3 regions of the Methylopila sp. 73B genome follow, and region 2 is predicted to be linked to each of the others. Evidence: riboswitches for the same ligand, from Rfam matches in the RefSeq annotation. Region 2 holds a riboswitch; each other region holds the start of a gene.
What was found. A riboswitch is a leader RNA that binds a small molecule or an ion and turns the genes downstream of it on or off. The one in region 2 is predicted to bind cobalamin.

Region 1 (4,971 bases), 2.2 Mb from region 2:
CCCGCCGCCACCAGCGTCACGCGGTCCGCGATCGCGGCGACAAGCTGGTTCAGCCGGCCCTGATGATCGCGGAAGGCGCGGGCCAGCGCGTTCTCGGGGACGATGCCGTAGCCTACCTCGTTGGAGACCAGGACGACGGGAGCTTGCGCGGCGCCGAGCGCCACGAGCAGGCCATCGACTTCGCGCTCCACGTCGAGATCCGCCAGCATCACGTTGGTCAGCCACAGCGTCAGGCAGTCGACCAGCAGCGCCGTCCCGGGCGCGGATTCGGCGGCGACGACGCCCGCGAGCGCCAGCGGCGCCTCGACCGTGCGCCAGCCCTCGCCGGCGCGGTCGGCGCGGTGACGGGCGATCCGCTCCCGCATCTCGTCGTCGAAGGCCTGCGCCGTTGCGACATAGACGAGGTCGAGCCCGGTCGCCGTCACCAGCCCCTCGGCGAAGCGGCTCTTTCCAGAGCGCGCGCCGCCGAGGACGAGGGTGACGGTCCCGCGGCGCGCGGGGATGGGCATCGTCCCGTCAGGCCGCCGCGAAGCGCCCGCGCAGGGCGCCGGCGAGAACGCCGATCGCCGCCCAGAACACGAAGCCGGTGACGATCACCGCCACCACGAAGTCGTGCTCCAGATCGCGCGGGATGGCCGGCGCTTCGGTCGCCTGTGGCGCGCCGATCACGTGCGGCGCGGCGATCAGCACGATCGCGCCGAGCGCAGCCATGGGCGAGCGGCCGTAGGCGAGCAGGGCGAGGCCGGCCGCGGTCGCGATCGCCGTGCCGATCCACCAGATCTGGCGGTCCATCAGCGGCGCCCCTTCGACGCCAGGCGCCTCCGGCGGCAGGCCGATGGAGGGCGCGAGCGTGAACACCGCGAAGCCGGCGAGGCCCCAGAACAGGCCCTCGCGCCACGAAGTCAGGCCGCCCTTGAGCTCACTCGCGGCCACAAGCAGCAACGCGAAGCCGACGCCGCTGACGACGTTGGCGGCGAGCGTCCAGAGGAAGCGCTCGGCCCCGTCGGCGGGCGCCCATTCGTCGCCGCCGCCGTGCTCGTGGGCTTCGGCCGCCGCCACGTCGGCGGCGGACGCCGCGAGGTGGTCATGGACGCCAGAGGCTTCATGGTCGTGGGGCTTTGGCGCCGACGCCTCGGAGCGCGCCTGCTCGAAGACTTCCGCCTTCACGATCAGCGGCTGGGCGCCGAACTGCTGGACGACGGTCAGGACGACGCCCGCGCCGAAGCCCACCAGCGCCGCGAGAAGGACGATGGTGCGAAAGAGGGTCATCTTGGTGATTCCCTCAGTGGCAGGGAAAGCCGATGGAATGCCTGTGGTCGTGCGCCGCGTTGTGGGCGGCCGCCATCTGCGCGAAGCCGGTCCCGCCAATTACGATCACGCCAAGCAGAAAGGCGCAGACGATCGGCAGCGCGCGGGTCGCGGAGAGGGCGCCGGCGCGGGTCGGGGAACGGGTCAGGTCGGTCATCACAGGCCTCATGTGCCCTCCCACCGAGGGCGTTGGCGGTTGCTCGCGGTTCCGGCAGGTGTCCTGGCTCGCGGGTCGCGGCGGTCGCGCCGGCCTTCCCAGGTCGAAACCCAGTGGCCATGGTCCTTGGCGCGCCGCTCGCCGCTCACAGTTGCGGGGGCAGCTCCGGATTCGACGCGCCGAGGCGCGTCCCACCGGATTCCCTCAGAGGTCCCGAAGGACGCCGAAGCGAATGACCGAGGCGTAGCAGACGACGGAGGGCGGGACAACGGAAAGCGCAGCCGCCGTTCGTAGGATGGGTGCCGTCAGCGGACCACGCCTTAGCCGAACTTCCGGTCGTAGCGAAGGGCGGCGTCGAGCAGGACCTGGGCGCCGGCGGCGCACTGCTCCAGCGTGGAGCTTTCGGCCTCGTTGTGGCTGATCCCGTCCTTGCACGGCACGAAGATCATCGCGGTCGGCGCCACCCGCGCCACGTAGGCGGCGTCATGCCCGGCGCCGGAGACCATCCTGCGCGAGCCTTGGCCGAAGGCCTCAGCCGCGGCCTCGACCGCCGCCACGCATTCGGCGTCGAAGATCGTCGCGGGCTGGTCCCAGATGCGGACCGGCGCGCCTTCGAGGCCGAGGTCCGACGTGATCTCCGCGACCGCCGCGATGAGGTCGGCCTCCATGGCCGCGACCTTGGCGTCGTCGGGCGAGCGGAAGTCGACGGTGAGGAAGACCTCGCCGGGGGAGACGTTGCGGGAGTTCGGCTTGACCTCCATCAGGCCGACGGTGCCGACGCAGTCCGGCCGCGCCCGGCCGATGCGATCGACCGCCGCCACCACGCGCGAGGCGCCGACCAGCGCGTCGCGGCGGAGCCGCATCGGCGTCGCGCCGGAATGGGCGTCTTGGCCGATGAGCGTGATCTCGTACCAGCGGATGCCCTGCACGGCCTCGACCACGCCGACCATCTTGTCCTCGTCCTGCAGGATCGGCCCTTGCTCGATGTGGAGCTCGAAGAAGGCGGAGAACGTCCGCGCCCCGCAGGGCTCGTCGCCGCGGTAGCCGATGCGTTCGAGCTCGGCTCCGAAGGTCGCGCCCTCGCGGTCGGTCTGGGCGAGCGCCGTCTCCTTCGCGATCGCGCCGGCGAACACGCCCGATGCGAGCATGGCTGGGGCGAAGCGCGAGCCTTCCTCGTTGGTCCAGTTTACCAACTCCAGCGGCGCATTGGTCTCGTAGCCGGCGTCGTGAAGAGTGCGGAGGACCTCGAGCCCCGCCAGAACGCCCAGCACGCCGTCGAACTTGCCGCCGGTCGGCTGGGTGTCGAGGTGGGAGCCGAAGGCGATCGGCGCGAGGTCGTCGCGACGGCCCGGCCGGCGGGCGAACATGTTGCCCATGTCGTCCACCGTCACCGCGCAGCCGAGCGCCTCGCAGGCCGCGCGGAACCAGTCGCGCACCTGACGGTCTTCGTCGGACAGCGTCAGCCGCCGCACGCCGCCCTTGGGCGTGCCGCCGAAGGCCGCGGTCTCGTGGATTGCGTCCCAGAGCCGCCGGCCGTCGACGGCAAGGTTGTGAGTGGTGGGCGTCGCCATGGGATGCCTCCGGAGGATCAGTAGCCGAGCAGGGCGGCGACGATGCCGACCGGCGAAGGGGAGAGCCCCCGGCCGACCGCGATCGCCTCCCAGACGAACAGCACGAGCGCCGTCGCTCCGAACGCCACGCCGAAGCGCCGGAAGGCGTCGCCCACGCGGGTCGCGGCCTCGGCGCGCGCCAGCATGACGATGGCGGCGGCGAGCGCGGCGGCCACGAGCACGACGACGATCGCGTAGCGCAGGTTCGCTGCGCCGCGGATCTGCGGGCTGTGGCCGAGGCCGACCACAGACAGCGCGATCAGGCTGATGAAACCGAGGCCCCATCCGAAGAAGGCGGCGCGGCTCAGGGGGCGGTCGTCGGAGGGGCGAGGGGTGGGGGATCTGTCGGGAAGCGTCATCTCAGTCGAGCGTGCGCAGCACGTCGGCGAGCGTGCCGACCAGTTCGTCGATCTGCGCTTCCGAAATGATCAGCGGCGGCGACATCGCGATGATGTCGCCGGTGGTGCGGATCATGATCCCTTTCTCGTAGGCCTTCAGGAAGGCGGAGAAGGCGCGCTTGGTCGGCTGCCCCGGGATCGGCTCGAGCTCGACCGCCCCGACGAGGCCGATGTTGCGGATGTCGACGACGTGGGGAAGGCCCTTCAGCGCATGCAGCTCGTCGGCGAACCGCGCGCCGGTCTCGCTCGCCCGCGTCAGCAGGCCTTCCTCGGCGTAGGTGTCGAGGGTGGCGAGCCCCGCCGCGCAGGCGAGCGGATGCGCCGAGTAGGTGTAGCCGTGGAACAGCTCGATGACGTGCTCCGGACCGTTCATGAAGGCTTCGTAGATCGCCGAGGACACGAACACCGCGCCCATCGGCACCACGCCGTTGGTGATGCCCTTGGCGGTCACCATGATGTCCGGCGTCACGCCGAACCAGTCGGCGGCAAAAGGCGCGCCGAGTCGGCCGAAGCCAGTGATGACCTCGTCGAAGATCAGCAGCAGGCCGTGCTTGTCGCAGAGCGCGCGCAGCCGTTCGAGATAGCCCTTGGGCGGCAGCACCACGCCGGTCGAGCCCGCGACCGGTTCGACGATCACGGCCGCGATGGTGGAGGCGTCGTGCAGCGCCACGAGCCGCTCGAGGTCGTCGGCGAGCTCCGCGCCGTGTTCCGGGATCCCGCGCGAGTAGGCGTTTCGCTCGCGGTCGTAGGTGTGGCGCAGATGGTCGGTGCCAGGCAGGCCGGGACCGAAGGCCTTTCGATTCGTGACGATGCCGCCGACCGAGATGCCGCCGAAGCCGACGCCGTGATAGCCGCGCTCGCGGCCGATCAGCCGGAAGCGGCCGCCTTCGCCCCGCACCTTCTGGTAGGCGAGCGCGATCTTCAGCGCGGTGTCGACCGACTCCGAGCCTGAGTTGGTGAAGAACACATGGTCGAGGCCCTTCGGGGCGAGCGCGGTCAGGCGGCTCGCGAACTCGAAGGCCTTGGGGTGGCCCATCTGAAAGGCGGGCGCGTAGTCGAGCTCCGCCACCTGCCGCTGCACCGCCTCGACGATCTTCGGCCGCGCGTGGCCGGCGTTGACGCACCAGAGCCCCGCGGTGCCGTCGAGAACCTGCCGGCCGTCGGAGGTGGTGTAGTGCATGTCCTTGGCGCCCACGAGCAGGCGCGGCGCGTCCTTGAACTGCCGGTTGGCGGTGAACGGCATCCAGAAGGCGTCGAGATTGTTGGTCGCCGCGGGGGCGAATGCGGCGGCGGAACTCGGGGACATGACGGCTGATCCGGTCTCGAAGACAAGCGAAGGCGGCGGCAGGGTGGGCCGCCCGCGCCCGCCGGGTCAAGGCGGGGGATGGCATGGCTCCCGCGCTGGCGTCCCGCCGTTTCGCATCCCGATCGCGTGATCGCGGCGCACGGAGCGGAGCCCCGCGTCGTAAGAGGACAGCGCGGGTGTCCATGGCGCCGC
Region 2 (4,971 bases):
GACGTGGAGCATCGTATGCTGCAACCCCTCATTCTCTGAGGCTGGAAATTTTTCCTGAGCGGGGTTCGATGGTTTTTCAAGCCGTTCCGCCGCACCCGCCGTCAGGCCAGCATCGGGTCGACGATCGCGCTGAAGCGCTCGAGAGTCAGCGCCCCCTGCTCCTTCCGCCCGCCGCTGAAGAAGAAGGTCGGGGTGCCCGTCACGCCGGCGACCGCGCCGCCGCGGGCCACCGTGTTGACGTCGTCGAGCAGCTTCTGGTTGGAGAGACAGGCCTCGAAGGCCTCGTTGGTCATGCCGACCTGCTTCATGACCCGCTTGAGCTCCGCGACCGGATCGGGCGCGTGCGCCCAGGTTTCGGAGCTGCGGTAGAGCAGGTCGATCGTCGAATACCAGCGATCCTCCGGCGCGCAGCGCGCCAGCATGAAGCCGCCGGCCGCGAGCGCGTTCGTCGGGAACTCCCGCATGACGAAGCGGATCTTGCCGGGATCGACGTACTTCGCCTTGATCTGCGGCCAAGTGTTGAGGTGGAAGTTCAGGCAGTGATGGCAGGTGATCGACGCGTATTCGATCACCTTGACCTTGGCGTCGGCCGGTCCGAACGCCTGTTCGGGGAGCGGCCCCGGCTTGGCGAGAGCGGCCTCGTCGACGGTTTGCGCCCGCAACGGCGCGACGCCCAAGGCAAGGCTCAGCGGGGCCGCGCCCATGGCGGCGAGCAGCGTTCGACGGCTTTGGCCGATCATCCTTCATCCTCCCGAGTTTCACGCACACCGTGACGCCATCGCGGGGCGCCGGTTCAAGAGGGCGGAGATCACGAATAGGCGAGCGCTCGATTTGCCCCCGGGGGGTCCATCGGTCGTCGGACGGCGGCGAACCGCCGCGCTTCACGTCTTCGAGCGGTCGCCCGGGACCGCCGCGCCGCATGCTATCCGGGGCCCTCGGCGCATCGCCGACCGTCATCAACTCCGGAACCCGACCTTGTCCGCTGAAAAGCCCCTGTCCGCAGGCCGCCTGCGTCCGTTGCCTCTTGTCATCTTCAGCTCGCGCTGGCTCCAGCTGCCGCTCTATCTCGGCCTGATCCTCGCGCAGTGCGTCTACGTGTTCCAATTCCTAAAGGAGCTGTGGCACCTCGTGAGCCACGCCACCTCCTTCACCGAGCAGCAGATCATGCTGACCGTGCTCGGCCTGATCGACGTCGTGATGATCTCGAACCTGCTCGTGATGGTGATCGTCGGCGGCTACGAGACCTTCGTGTCGCGCCTCGGCCTCGCCGGCCACCCCGACCAGCCAGAATGGCTGAGCCACGTCAACGCCGGCGTGCTGAAGGTGAAGCTCGCCATGGCGATCATCGGCATCTCGTCGATCCACCTCCTGCGCACCTTCATCGAGGCCGGCAAGATCGGCGTGCCCGGCGGGCTCACCTCCGAAGGCGTGATGTGGCAGACCATCATCCATTCGATCTTCATCCTCTCGGCCATCGGCATCGCCTTCGTCGACAAGATGACGCAGCAGGAGCACTGAGCGGCGCGCAGGCTCCGGGCGTCGCCGCGGCCAGGGTTGATTCCGCCAGCGTGATCGGGCGATGACTCCTGCGGTCCATCCGCGCCGCAGGAGACCCGAGCCATGATCTCAGCCCGCCTCTCGCCCGCCGTCGCGCTCTCCTTGCTCGCCTTCGGCCCGACCGCCGCATCGGCGCAGGACGCCCCCGAGGTCTGGAACTCCGGCTACCAGATGGGCGCGCACTGGGCGGCGGTCTCCACCAAGGGCGGCGACGTGCTCTCGTTCTCCTGCGGCGAGGGCGGCGGGCCCCATGTCCAAAAGGGCGCCTCGGCGCGCGTGGTGCTGGCCTCCATCAAGGGCCAGGCCGCGACGCGCCAGACAGTCGAGGCGCAGTTTGTCGCCGACGGCCTCGCGGTCGCCTTGCCCATGACCGCGTCGGAGGGCGAACTGACGCTTGGCCAAGGCGCCGACCCCGCCGCCCTGGCCAAGCTTGTTGGCGCTCTTCGGACCGCCAAGGCCGTGTCGGTCGCGATCGAGGGCGTCTCCACGTCCTTCGCATCGACAGGATCAAGCGAAGCGCTCGAAGGCGTCGCCGGCTGCGCCAAGGCGCAGGCGAAACCGTAACCGGCGGGGCCCTCACTCGGCCTGAGTGGGCCTCTCGCCCCAGCGCTCCTCGAACACCACGTCGTCGAGCGGCGACCGTCGCGCCCAACGCCGCGCCTCGAGCTCGGGCCGGACGAAGAGTTCATCGACGTAGCCCACGCAGAGATAGGCGACGACCACGGCGCGCTCCGGCACGCCGAGCAGAGGCTTCAGATCCTCCGGGTCGAAGATGCTGACCCAGCCGACCCCGACCCCCTCCGCCCGCGCCGCGAGCCACAGGTTCTGCACGGCGCAGACCGTGCTGTAGAGGTCGGTGTCGCGCTGGTGCGTGCGGCCGAGGACCTGCGGCCCGCCGCGGTCCCGGTCGCAGGTGACGCAGATGTTGAGCGGCGCGGTCAGGATGCCTTCGAGCTTCAGGCTGCGGTAATGATCGCCGCGCGCGCCCTCGAACCGTTCGGCGGCTTCCGCGTTGCGAAGCGTGAACGCCTCGTGGACGCGGCCGCGCGTCTGCGGATCGCGGATGAGGATGAAGTTCCAGGGCTGCATCAGCCCGACCGAGGGCGCGGCGTGGGCCGCGGCGAGGATGCGCCGCAAGACGTCGTCCGGCACCGGGCGCGCCGAAAACTCGTTCCGCACGTCGCGGCGGGTCTCGATGGCGCGGTAGACGGCGCCCCGCTCGGCTTCGGAGAACGCCCCCGCCGGCGCAAGGTCCGAGGTCTGGTCGCCCTGCGGCAGGGGCATCGGAGACGTCACGGCAAGCGACATCGCTTTCGCTCCTCTTCAGCGAATGCAACGCCCCTCCCGCCGTCCGCGCGGTCATGGCTCTGGCGTCCGGCCGGTCTTCTGGCTCGGGATCGTCCCGGGCGCGGCGCCTTCCCGGCCTTGTCGGCCAGTGGCGTCATGCCGTCCCGGTCCCCCTCACAGCGTCGGGCACGCCGCGGGTTCGCACCGCGTTTCCGATTCTCCCGCTCGCGCGGGCACCGAACGATGCGGATGCTAGCCGCCCGCGCCGCGACGGCCAAGCCGCCGATGGTCGTGGACCCAGCGCGCCGCACGTCGCGCGGCGCGCCTCACAGGGGCCTGTCGTGCGGCGGGCGGGAACAATCACCTGCGGCGCGACCCGCTCGTTGGCGGCGTCAGGATGCCGGGACAGTTACGCCTGCGGTGCCCCTATCGTTCGGGCAATGCGGATGTCCGTTCGTGTTGTCGAAGATCATCTTGTCGGCGACGTTGGTCGGCGTTCTCGCCAGCCTGTTCCGCGTGCGGAACGCTGTTGAATGATCGGCGCAGGCCGTGTCCCCCGACAGCCCGAGCCCGCCGACCGCGGTGTTGCCGCTGTAGAGACCAAGTCCGCCGCCGAAGGTGATCGTGCCGCCGACGCGCTTGCCGATCAGCGGGTCCTCCGGCGTTCCGAACTTGGCGTAGTCGCCGTCGTAGACGGCGTCCCCATCCAGCGGGTTGCCCGCCGCGAGACCGAAGAGGGGATTGCCGCCGCTCGGGCTGCCCTGCACCCAAGGGTACAGCATCGCCGTCGAGATCGGCGCACCGTCAAGGCTGAGGCCGTTCGCGGTGAACGCCTTGGCGGCGGCGATCTGACGGCTGAGCAGCCATTGGGATCCAACGGTCGGTCCTGAGTAGGCGACGGCGCACACCGTCCCGCTACGGTTCACCACGACCGCCCAGTAGTGGTTGTTCAAGCCGGTGGAATCGACTTCGTCGGCCTGGAGAAGCGCTGATCTCAGCGCCGCGTGAGTGACCGGGCAATCTTCGGCTTGAGCAGCGTCGACATGCGCGACGGCGGCAAAGCCAGCCACGGTCAGCGTGCACGCAAACGCGCGCCCCATTTTCTGCAAGTTCATGGCGTTTCCCCGGAAAGTGTCGTTGTTTGAAGAACTGCATTCGCAGTCGACGCGTCAGCAAAAGCACGTCAACGCACAGGGCCGACCGTGTCGACCGGGCATCTCAACTATTCACGCAACAATTCGGGGGATATTAATCAGCCAGATGGGTATCCAAACAAAGACCAACGGTGGAAGGGAAGCTCCGCCGGCTGCTTTTGTCAATCAAAATTGGTAGCGAAAGACAACCTACGTGCTTTTGAACTCGTCCGGATTGGATGGCGTTTGGGTCGGCTTCACGGCCCGCGGCCGACGGGCCGTGAGGCCGACGGTCGCCGCCAGAAGGGCGCGGCCTCGCTTTCGCAGAGTTGAAGTCCGCGCCCCAAGCGGAGCGGCTTACGCCACGAAGGACCCGCCGAGTTCGTCCTCGATGTGCGCGCGGACGATCGCCTCGAAGCTGTCGTCGGCCTTGAAGCCGAGCTCGGCGGCGCGCTTCGCCTCGAAGGCCTCCGGCCAGCCGGACACGATCTTCAGCACGGTCGCGTCGGGCTCCCGCTTGATGCGCGAGGCGACCGCGTCGCCGGCGACGGCCTTCAGGCCCTCGATCATCTGGCCGACCGTCACTTCGACGCCCGGCAGCGTGATGTTGCGGCGCGGGCCGACCGCGGCGCCGTCGATCTCGGCGGCGTGGATCAGGAACTGCACTGCGGCGCGGGGGCTCGCCAGCCAATGGCGCACGTCGTCGCCGACGGGGAGGATCGCCTCGATGCCGGACAGCGGCTCGCGGATGATGCCGGAGAAGAAGCCCGAAGCCGCCTTGTTGGGCGCGCCCGGCCGCACGACGATGGTGGGGAAACGCAGCCCAACGCCGTCCACGAAGCCCTTGCGGGTGTAGTCGGCGAGCATGAGCTCGCAGCATGCCTTCTGCGCGCCGTAGGAGGTCAGCGGCGTCAGGTGGAAATCGTCCGGGATGTACTCGGGGAACGGCGCGCCGAACACGGCGATCGACGAGGTGAAGACCAGGCGGGGGACG
Region 3 (4,971 bases), 800 kb from region 2:
CGTCCGCGACCTGGCGCAGACCGCGATCGGCCTCGGCCTGATGCTGCTCGCGCTGCATCTGCTGGTGGAGACCATGCGGCCGATCGAGGCTTCGGCCACGCTCCGGATGCTGCTCGGCGCGCTGACCGAGGAGCCGCTGATCACGGTGCTGCTGGCCGCCGCCTTGAGCTGGGCCGCGCACTCTTCGGTCGCGGCCATGCTGTTCGTGATGTCGCTCGCGGGCGCGGGCGTGATCTCGACCGAGGCGGCGCTCGCCATGGTGCTCGGCTGCAACCTCGGCAGCGCGCTCAACCCGCTGATCGACGCCATGGGCGGCGCGCCCGCGAAGCTTCGGGCGCCGCTCGGCAATCTCGCCAACCGCCTCGTCGGCTGCGCGCTGGCGCTGCCGTTCCTGGGCCCGATCGCACAAGCGCTGTCCGTCGTCGACGCCGATCCGGCGCGGCTCGCGGCGCTTGGCCATCTCGCCTTCAACCTCGCCACCGCCGCGCTGTTCATCGGCCTGCTGCCGCAGCTCGCGGCGCTTCTCAAGCGCGCGCTGCCCGACCGGCCGACGGAAGGCGATCCCGCCACGCCGCTGTACCTCGACGAGGCCGCGCTTTCGACGCCCTCGGTCGCGCTCGCCAACGCCGCGCGCGAGGTGCTGCATATGGCGGACGTGGTGGAGGGCATGCTGAAGGGCTCGCAGGGCGCCTTCGCCCATGACGACATCGGCCGCGTGCTCAACGTCAGCCGCACCGACGACGTGCTCGACACGCTCTACGACAAGATCCAGCTCTACATCGGGGCGATCGACCACGACCGGCTGAGCGACAAGGAGACCCAAAGGGTCTTCGCCACGCTCGCTCTCGCGATCAACCTCGAGCACATCGGCGACATCGTCGACAAGAACCTGATGGAGATGGCGGCGCAGCGCATCCGCGACAAACGCCTGCTGCCGCCGGCCGCGATCCAGCGCATCGACGCCATGCACGCGCGGCTGTGCGAGCACCTGCGCCTCGCGGTCGCGGTGTTCATGTCGGGCGACCACCAGGCCGCCCGGCGGCTGGTCGCAGAGAAGGAGCAGTTCCGCGAACTGGAGCGCGAGGCCACCGAACGCCATTTCGCCGAGATGCGGTCGGGCCGCGCCGACCAGATCGAGACCAGCGCGCTGCAGCTCGACATCACGCGCGACCTGAAGCGCATCGAGGCGCACATCGCAGCGACCGTCCACGGCCTGCTCGAGAGCGACGGCCAGCTTCGCGCGAGCCGGCTGGCGCCGGGGCGGTCCTGACCGGCGTCGCTCCTGTTGATGGGCGGGAGCTGAGGTCCCGAGTCGGCCGCAGCGCCAATTGACAGCCGCGACATGTCCGCCATAGCGTCCGCCGCGACGGTTCCCCTCGGGGATCAAAAGGGAACGCGGTGCGGGTCTAACGACCTCATGCCGCGGCAGCCCCCGCTACTGTAAACGGCGAGCGCTTCGTCACTCAGCCACTGGGCCTTCGGTCCCGGGAAGGCGACGACCAGCGCGGCGACCCGTGAGCCAGGAGACCTGCCGTCAGTCGTGTGGTCACACGCGAACGCGTCGGGCGGGGTGCACCGATGGTGGGCGAACCGTCGGCGCACGTGACGTGCGTTTGCGGCAAGACCTCGAGTTCGCGGTGACGTGCCACTCGTCCCGCTCGGGGTCTCCATGTCCAACCTGTTGTCCCGCCCACGGCGCGCCCACGCGGCCGCCGTCCTCGCCGTTTCCTCCGTCCTCGCCGCCTCAGCGGCCGCCCAGCAGGCGCCCGCCGACGACTCCACCGCGCTCGAAGAGATCTCGGTCACCGCGAACCGGGTCGAGGGCCCGGCCGCCGCGATCGGCAGCGCGGTCTCCTCGATCTCCGGCGAGGAACTGAAGCGCCGCCAGATCCGCGTCGTCTCCGACGTCCTGCGCGAACTCCCCGGCGTCGCCGTCAACCGCACCGGTCCGCTCGGCGCCCTGACCCAGGTCCGCATCCGCGGATCGGAGGGCAACCAGACGCTCGTCATCGTCGACGGGATCCGGATGAACGATCCGGGCACGAGCGCGGAGTTCGACTTCGCCAACCTGCTCAATCTCGAAGTCGAGCGCGTCGACGTGCTGCGGGGTCCACAGAGCGCGCTCTACGGCTCCGACGCGGTCGGCGGCGTGATCAACATCACGACCCGCAAGGGCGAGCCGGGACCGACGCGCTTCCGGGCGAACATCGAGGGCGGTTCGTTCGGCGCCCTCACCGGCACGGCCTCCGTGTCCGGCGGAACGCAAGCCTATGACTATCTCATCGCCGGCCAGGGCTATCGCACGAGCGGGATCTCGACCGCCAAACGCTTCGACGCCTTCGCGCCGACCTCCTCGCTCGACCGCGACGGCTACCAAAGCGGAACAGGCCTCGCCAAGGTCTCGGTTCGGCCAAATGAGCTCCTCGAGTTCACCGGCGTCGCCCGCTACACCGACTTCAAGGCCGATCGCGACGGCTTCGGAGCCGCCTCCGACGGATCGCCCTTTGCGGCCTCCGTCGACACTCGCGACACCGAAAAGGGCAAGCAGTTCTACGGCCGCGCGCAGATGACGGCGACGCTGCTCGACGGCGCCTGGGGCCATGTCGCGGGGCTGAGCTACACCAACTCCGACCGCCGCAGCTTCGACGGCGACGGTGCGAAGACCTTCGCGACCGTCGGCGAGATGACGCGGTTCGACTACCAGACGAACTACCGCTTCGCGACCGAAGCAGGGCTGCCGGCGAGCCACGTGGTGACCTTCGGCGCCGATCACACGCGCGACGCCGTAGACAGTTTCACGCAGTTTCCGTCTCAGCGCGCGCCCACCGTCAAGCAGCACATCGACAACGCGGGTCTCGTCGGACAGTACCAGCTCGGCCTGTTCGACAGCCTGTTCGTGACTGGCAGCATCCGACACGACTTCAACGACCGGTTCGAGGACGACACGACCTCTCGTCTGGCGAGCGCCTACACCTTCCAGCGCTCGAAGACCAAGATCCGGGCCTCCTACGGCACGGGCCTGAAGAACCCGACGACCTTCGAGCTGTTCGGCTTCGCCGACAACTTCGTCTCGAACGAGAACCTCACGCCGGAGAGGGCGCAGGGCTGGGACGTCGGCTTCGACCAGCCGTTCTGGAACGACCGCGTGGTCCTCGACGCGACCTATTTCCAGCAACGCGTGAAGGACTTGATCTCCAGTGAGTTCGTCCCGGCGAAAGGCGCGGGTCAGCCGGTCAACCTCGCGGGCAAATCCAAAATCGACGGCGTCGAACTCGGCCTGACGGTGAGGCCTTTCGCGGATGTCAGCGTCCGCGCCGCTTACACGTTCACAGACGGCGAGGATCCCAACGGCGACACGCTGGTCCGCAGGCCGCGCCACATCGGCAGCGTGAACGTCAACTACGTGTTCCTCGACGGCCGCGCGAACGCCAATCTTGGCGTCGTCTACAACGGCCGGCAGAAGGACAACCGGTTTGACGCCGAGACATTCGAGCGGGCGCCCGTCTCGCTGAAGGCCTACACGCTCGTCAACATGGCCGCCTCCTACAAGGTGACCGAGAACGCCGAGGTCTACGGACGGATCGAGAACCTCTTCGACAAGCAGTACGAGGAGGTCTTCACCTACAACACGCCCGGCCGGGCGGCCTATGGCGGCGTGAAGGTGTCGTTCTGACGGGCGGGCGGACGTTGGCGCCGGCCCTCTGGGCCGCGGCGGCGTTGGCGGGGGTTGCGCTGCGGCCGGGCCCCGTGCAGGCGGACCGCTCCACCACCCGCGCGGCCATCTCTGTGCTGAAGGCGGGCCGGCCTCGTGAACGTCGCGGCGGAACTGCAGCTCGACAACTGCGGCCAGCTCCCGCTGCAGACGATCGTTCAGGCCGGGTCGACCTGCTTGCCGTCGACGGCATGGGCGGTCCGCGGCCGCTCCGCCATCAGCGCCCACCCGGCGTTCCAAGACCTGCTGGAGCGCATCGGCGACCCTCGGCTCGTCGCCGCCAAGGGGCCGCCGCGGACGGTCACTCGGCCGAAAGGGCGGGGCGCCATGCATGGCTCGCGGCTAAGATCGGCGCTCTTCAAAGCGCCGTTCCGTCAAGGATCGACGCTCCCTCATCAACCATCACTTAAGGACCTTGCGCCGGCTAACCTTGATCCAGCTCATCCTTCGGTTATTAAGAAGCCTGGCTCATTACCCAGGGGTACCCTATGATGTCGCTCAGCTTCCGCGTCTCCGCCGCCGCGCTCTCCGCCACGCTCATCGGCCTCACGTTTGCTCCCGTGACGGCGCAGGCGGATCACTGGCGACACCGGCGCCATGGCTATTACGGCCATCATCATGACGGCGGCCGCACGGCTGCGGCGATCGTCGGCGTCGGCATCCTCGGGCTTGCCGCCGGAGCCGCGATGGCGGAGTCGTCCCGCGAGAGCTGCCGGCTTGAGCGGCAGCGGTTTCGCGACAGCCGCGGCGTCCGGCGGACGCGCACCATTGAGGTCTGCAGGTAACCGGCAGGGGTCCGCCACGGCGGCGTCTGCTACGTTCGCGTGTCGGTCCCCGCCGATCTCCTGCCGCACCTGAGGACATTCAAGGGGACGCCCAAGACGGAGAAGTGGGAGAGCCTTCACACGAAGGAGCCGGCTGAGGCGAGGCGTCGGTCCACTTGCGCCTTGGACCGGATTGAGGCGGAGTTCGCGGCGAAGCGTCGCGTGCGACGACAGAGACTCTGCAGCCGGCCCGCCGCCTACGAGACCCATCCTCTTCCGGACCGCAGCGATCGTCCCAAAAACGGATAGGAGTCGTATGTCAGTGGCCGATTTAATGGTCGTGCCCGCGCGCGCCAGGAGCAGGCTTGGAGGCGCCACTCGCTTCGACTGGAACGGACCTTCACCGCGTGGGCGCTCTCAGAAGTTAGGTCCCTTCGAAGCTCTCACCCTGCTTGGGGGCCCCCAACGTCCAGAAATACTCGGTGTTTTCGCCGC

Region 1: it holds a riboswitch for cobalamin, as region 2 does, so the genes downstream of both, K244_RS0104285 (CbtB-domain containing protein) here and bluB (5,6-dimethylbenzimidazole synthase) in region 2, are expected to answer to the same signal.
Region 3: it holds a riboswitch for cobalamin, as region 2 does, so the genes downstream of both, K244_RS0111035 (TonB-dependent receptor) here and bluB (5,6-dimethylbenzimidazole synthase) in region 2, are expected to answer to the same signal.

Annotation. Positions count from the first base shown of each region.
Region 1 is NZ_JAFV01000001.1:888,963-893,933, forward strand. Features, by position in the region: gene cobU (bifunctional adenosylcobinamide kinase/adenosylcobinamide-phosphate guanylyltransferase) at 1-509, opposite strand, end outside; gene K244_RS0104280 (CbtA family protein) at 517-1,269, opposite strand; gene K244_RS0104285 (CbtB-domain containing protein) at 1,283-1,465, opposite strand; cobalamin riboswitch at 1,501-1,708, opposite strand; gene K244_RS0104290 (Zn-dependent hydrolase) at 1,786-3,036, opposite strand; gene K244_RS0104295 (hypothetical protein) at 3,054-3,434, opposite strand; gene K244_RS0104300 (aspartate aminotransferase family protein) at 3,436-4,779, opposite strand.
Region 2 is NZ_JAFV01000001.1:3,072,638-3,077,608, forward strand. Features, by position in the region: gene K244_RS0114725 (thioredoxin domain-containing protein) at 102-740, opposite strand; gene K244_RS0114730 (TIGR00645 family protein) at 976-1,518, shown strand; gene K244_RS0114735 (hypothetical protein) at 1,621-2,121, shown strand; gene bluB (5,6-dimethylbenzimidazole synthase) at 2,134-2,841, opposite strand; cobalamin riboswitch at 2,916-3,100, opposite strand; gene K244_RS0114745 (heme-binding protein) at 3,237-3,959, opposite strand; gene denD (D-erythronate dehydrogenase) at 4,335-4,971, opposite strand, start outside.
Region 3 is NZ_JAFV01000001.1:2,272,444-2,277,414, reverse strand. Features, by position in the region: gene K244_RS0111040 (Na/Pi cotransporter family protein) at 1-1,270, shown strand, start outside; cobalamin riboswitch at 1,351-1,551, shown strand; gene K244_RS0111035 (TonB-dependent receptor) at 1,670-3,673, shown strand; gene K244_RS0111025 (hypothetical protein) at 4,201-4,497, shown strand.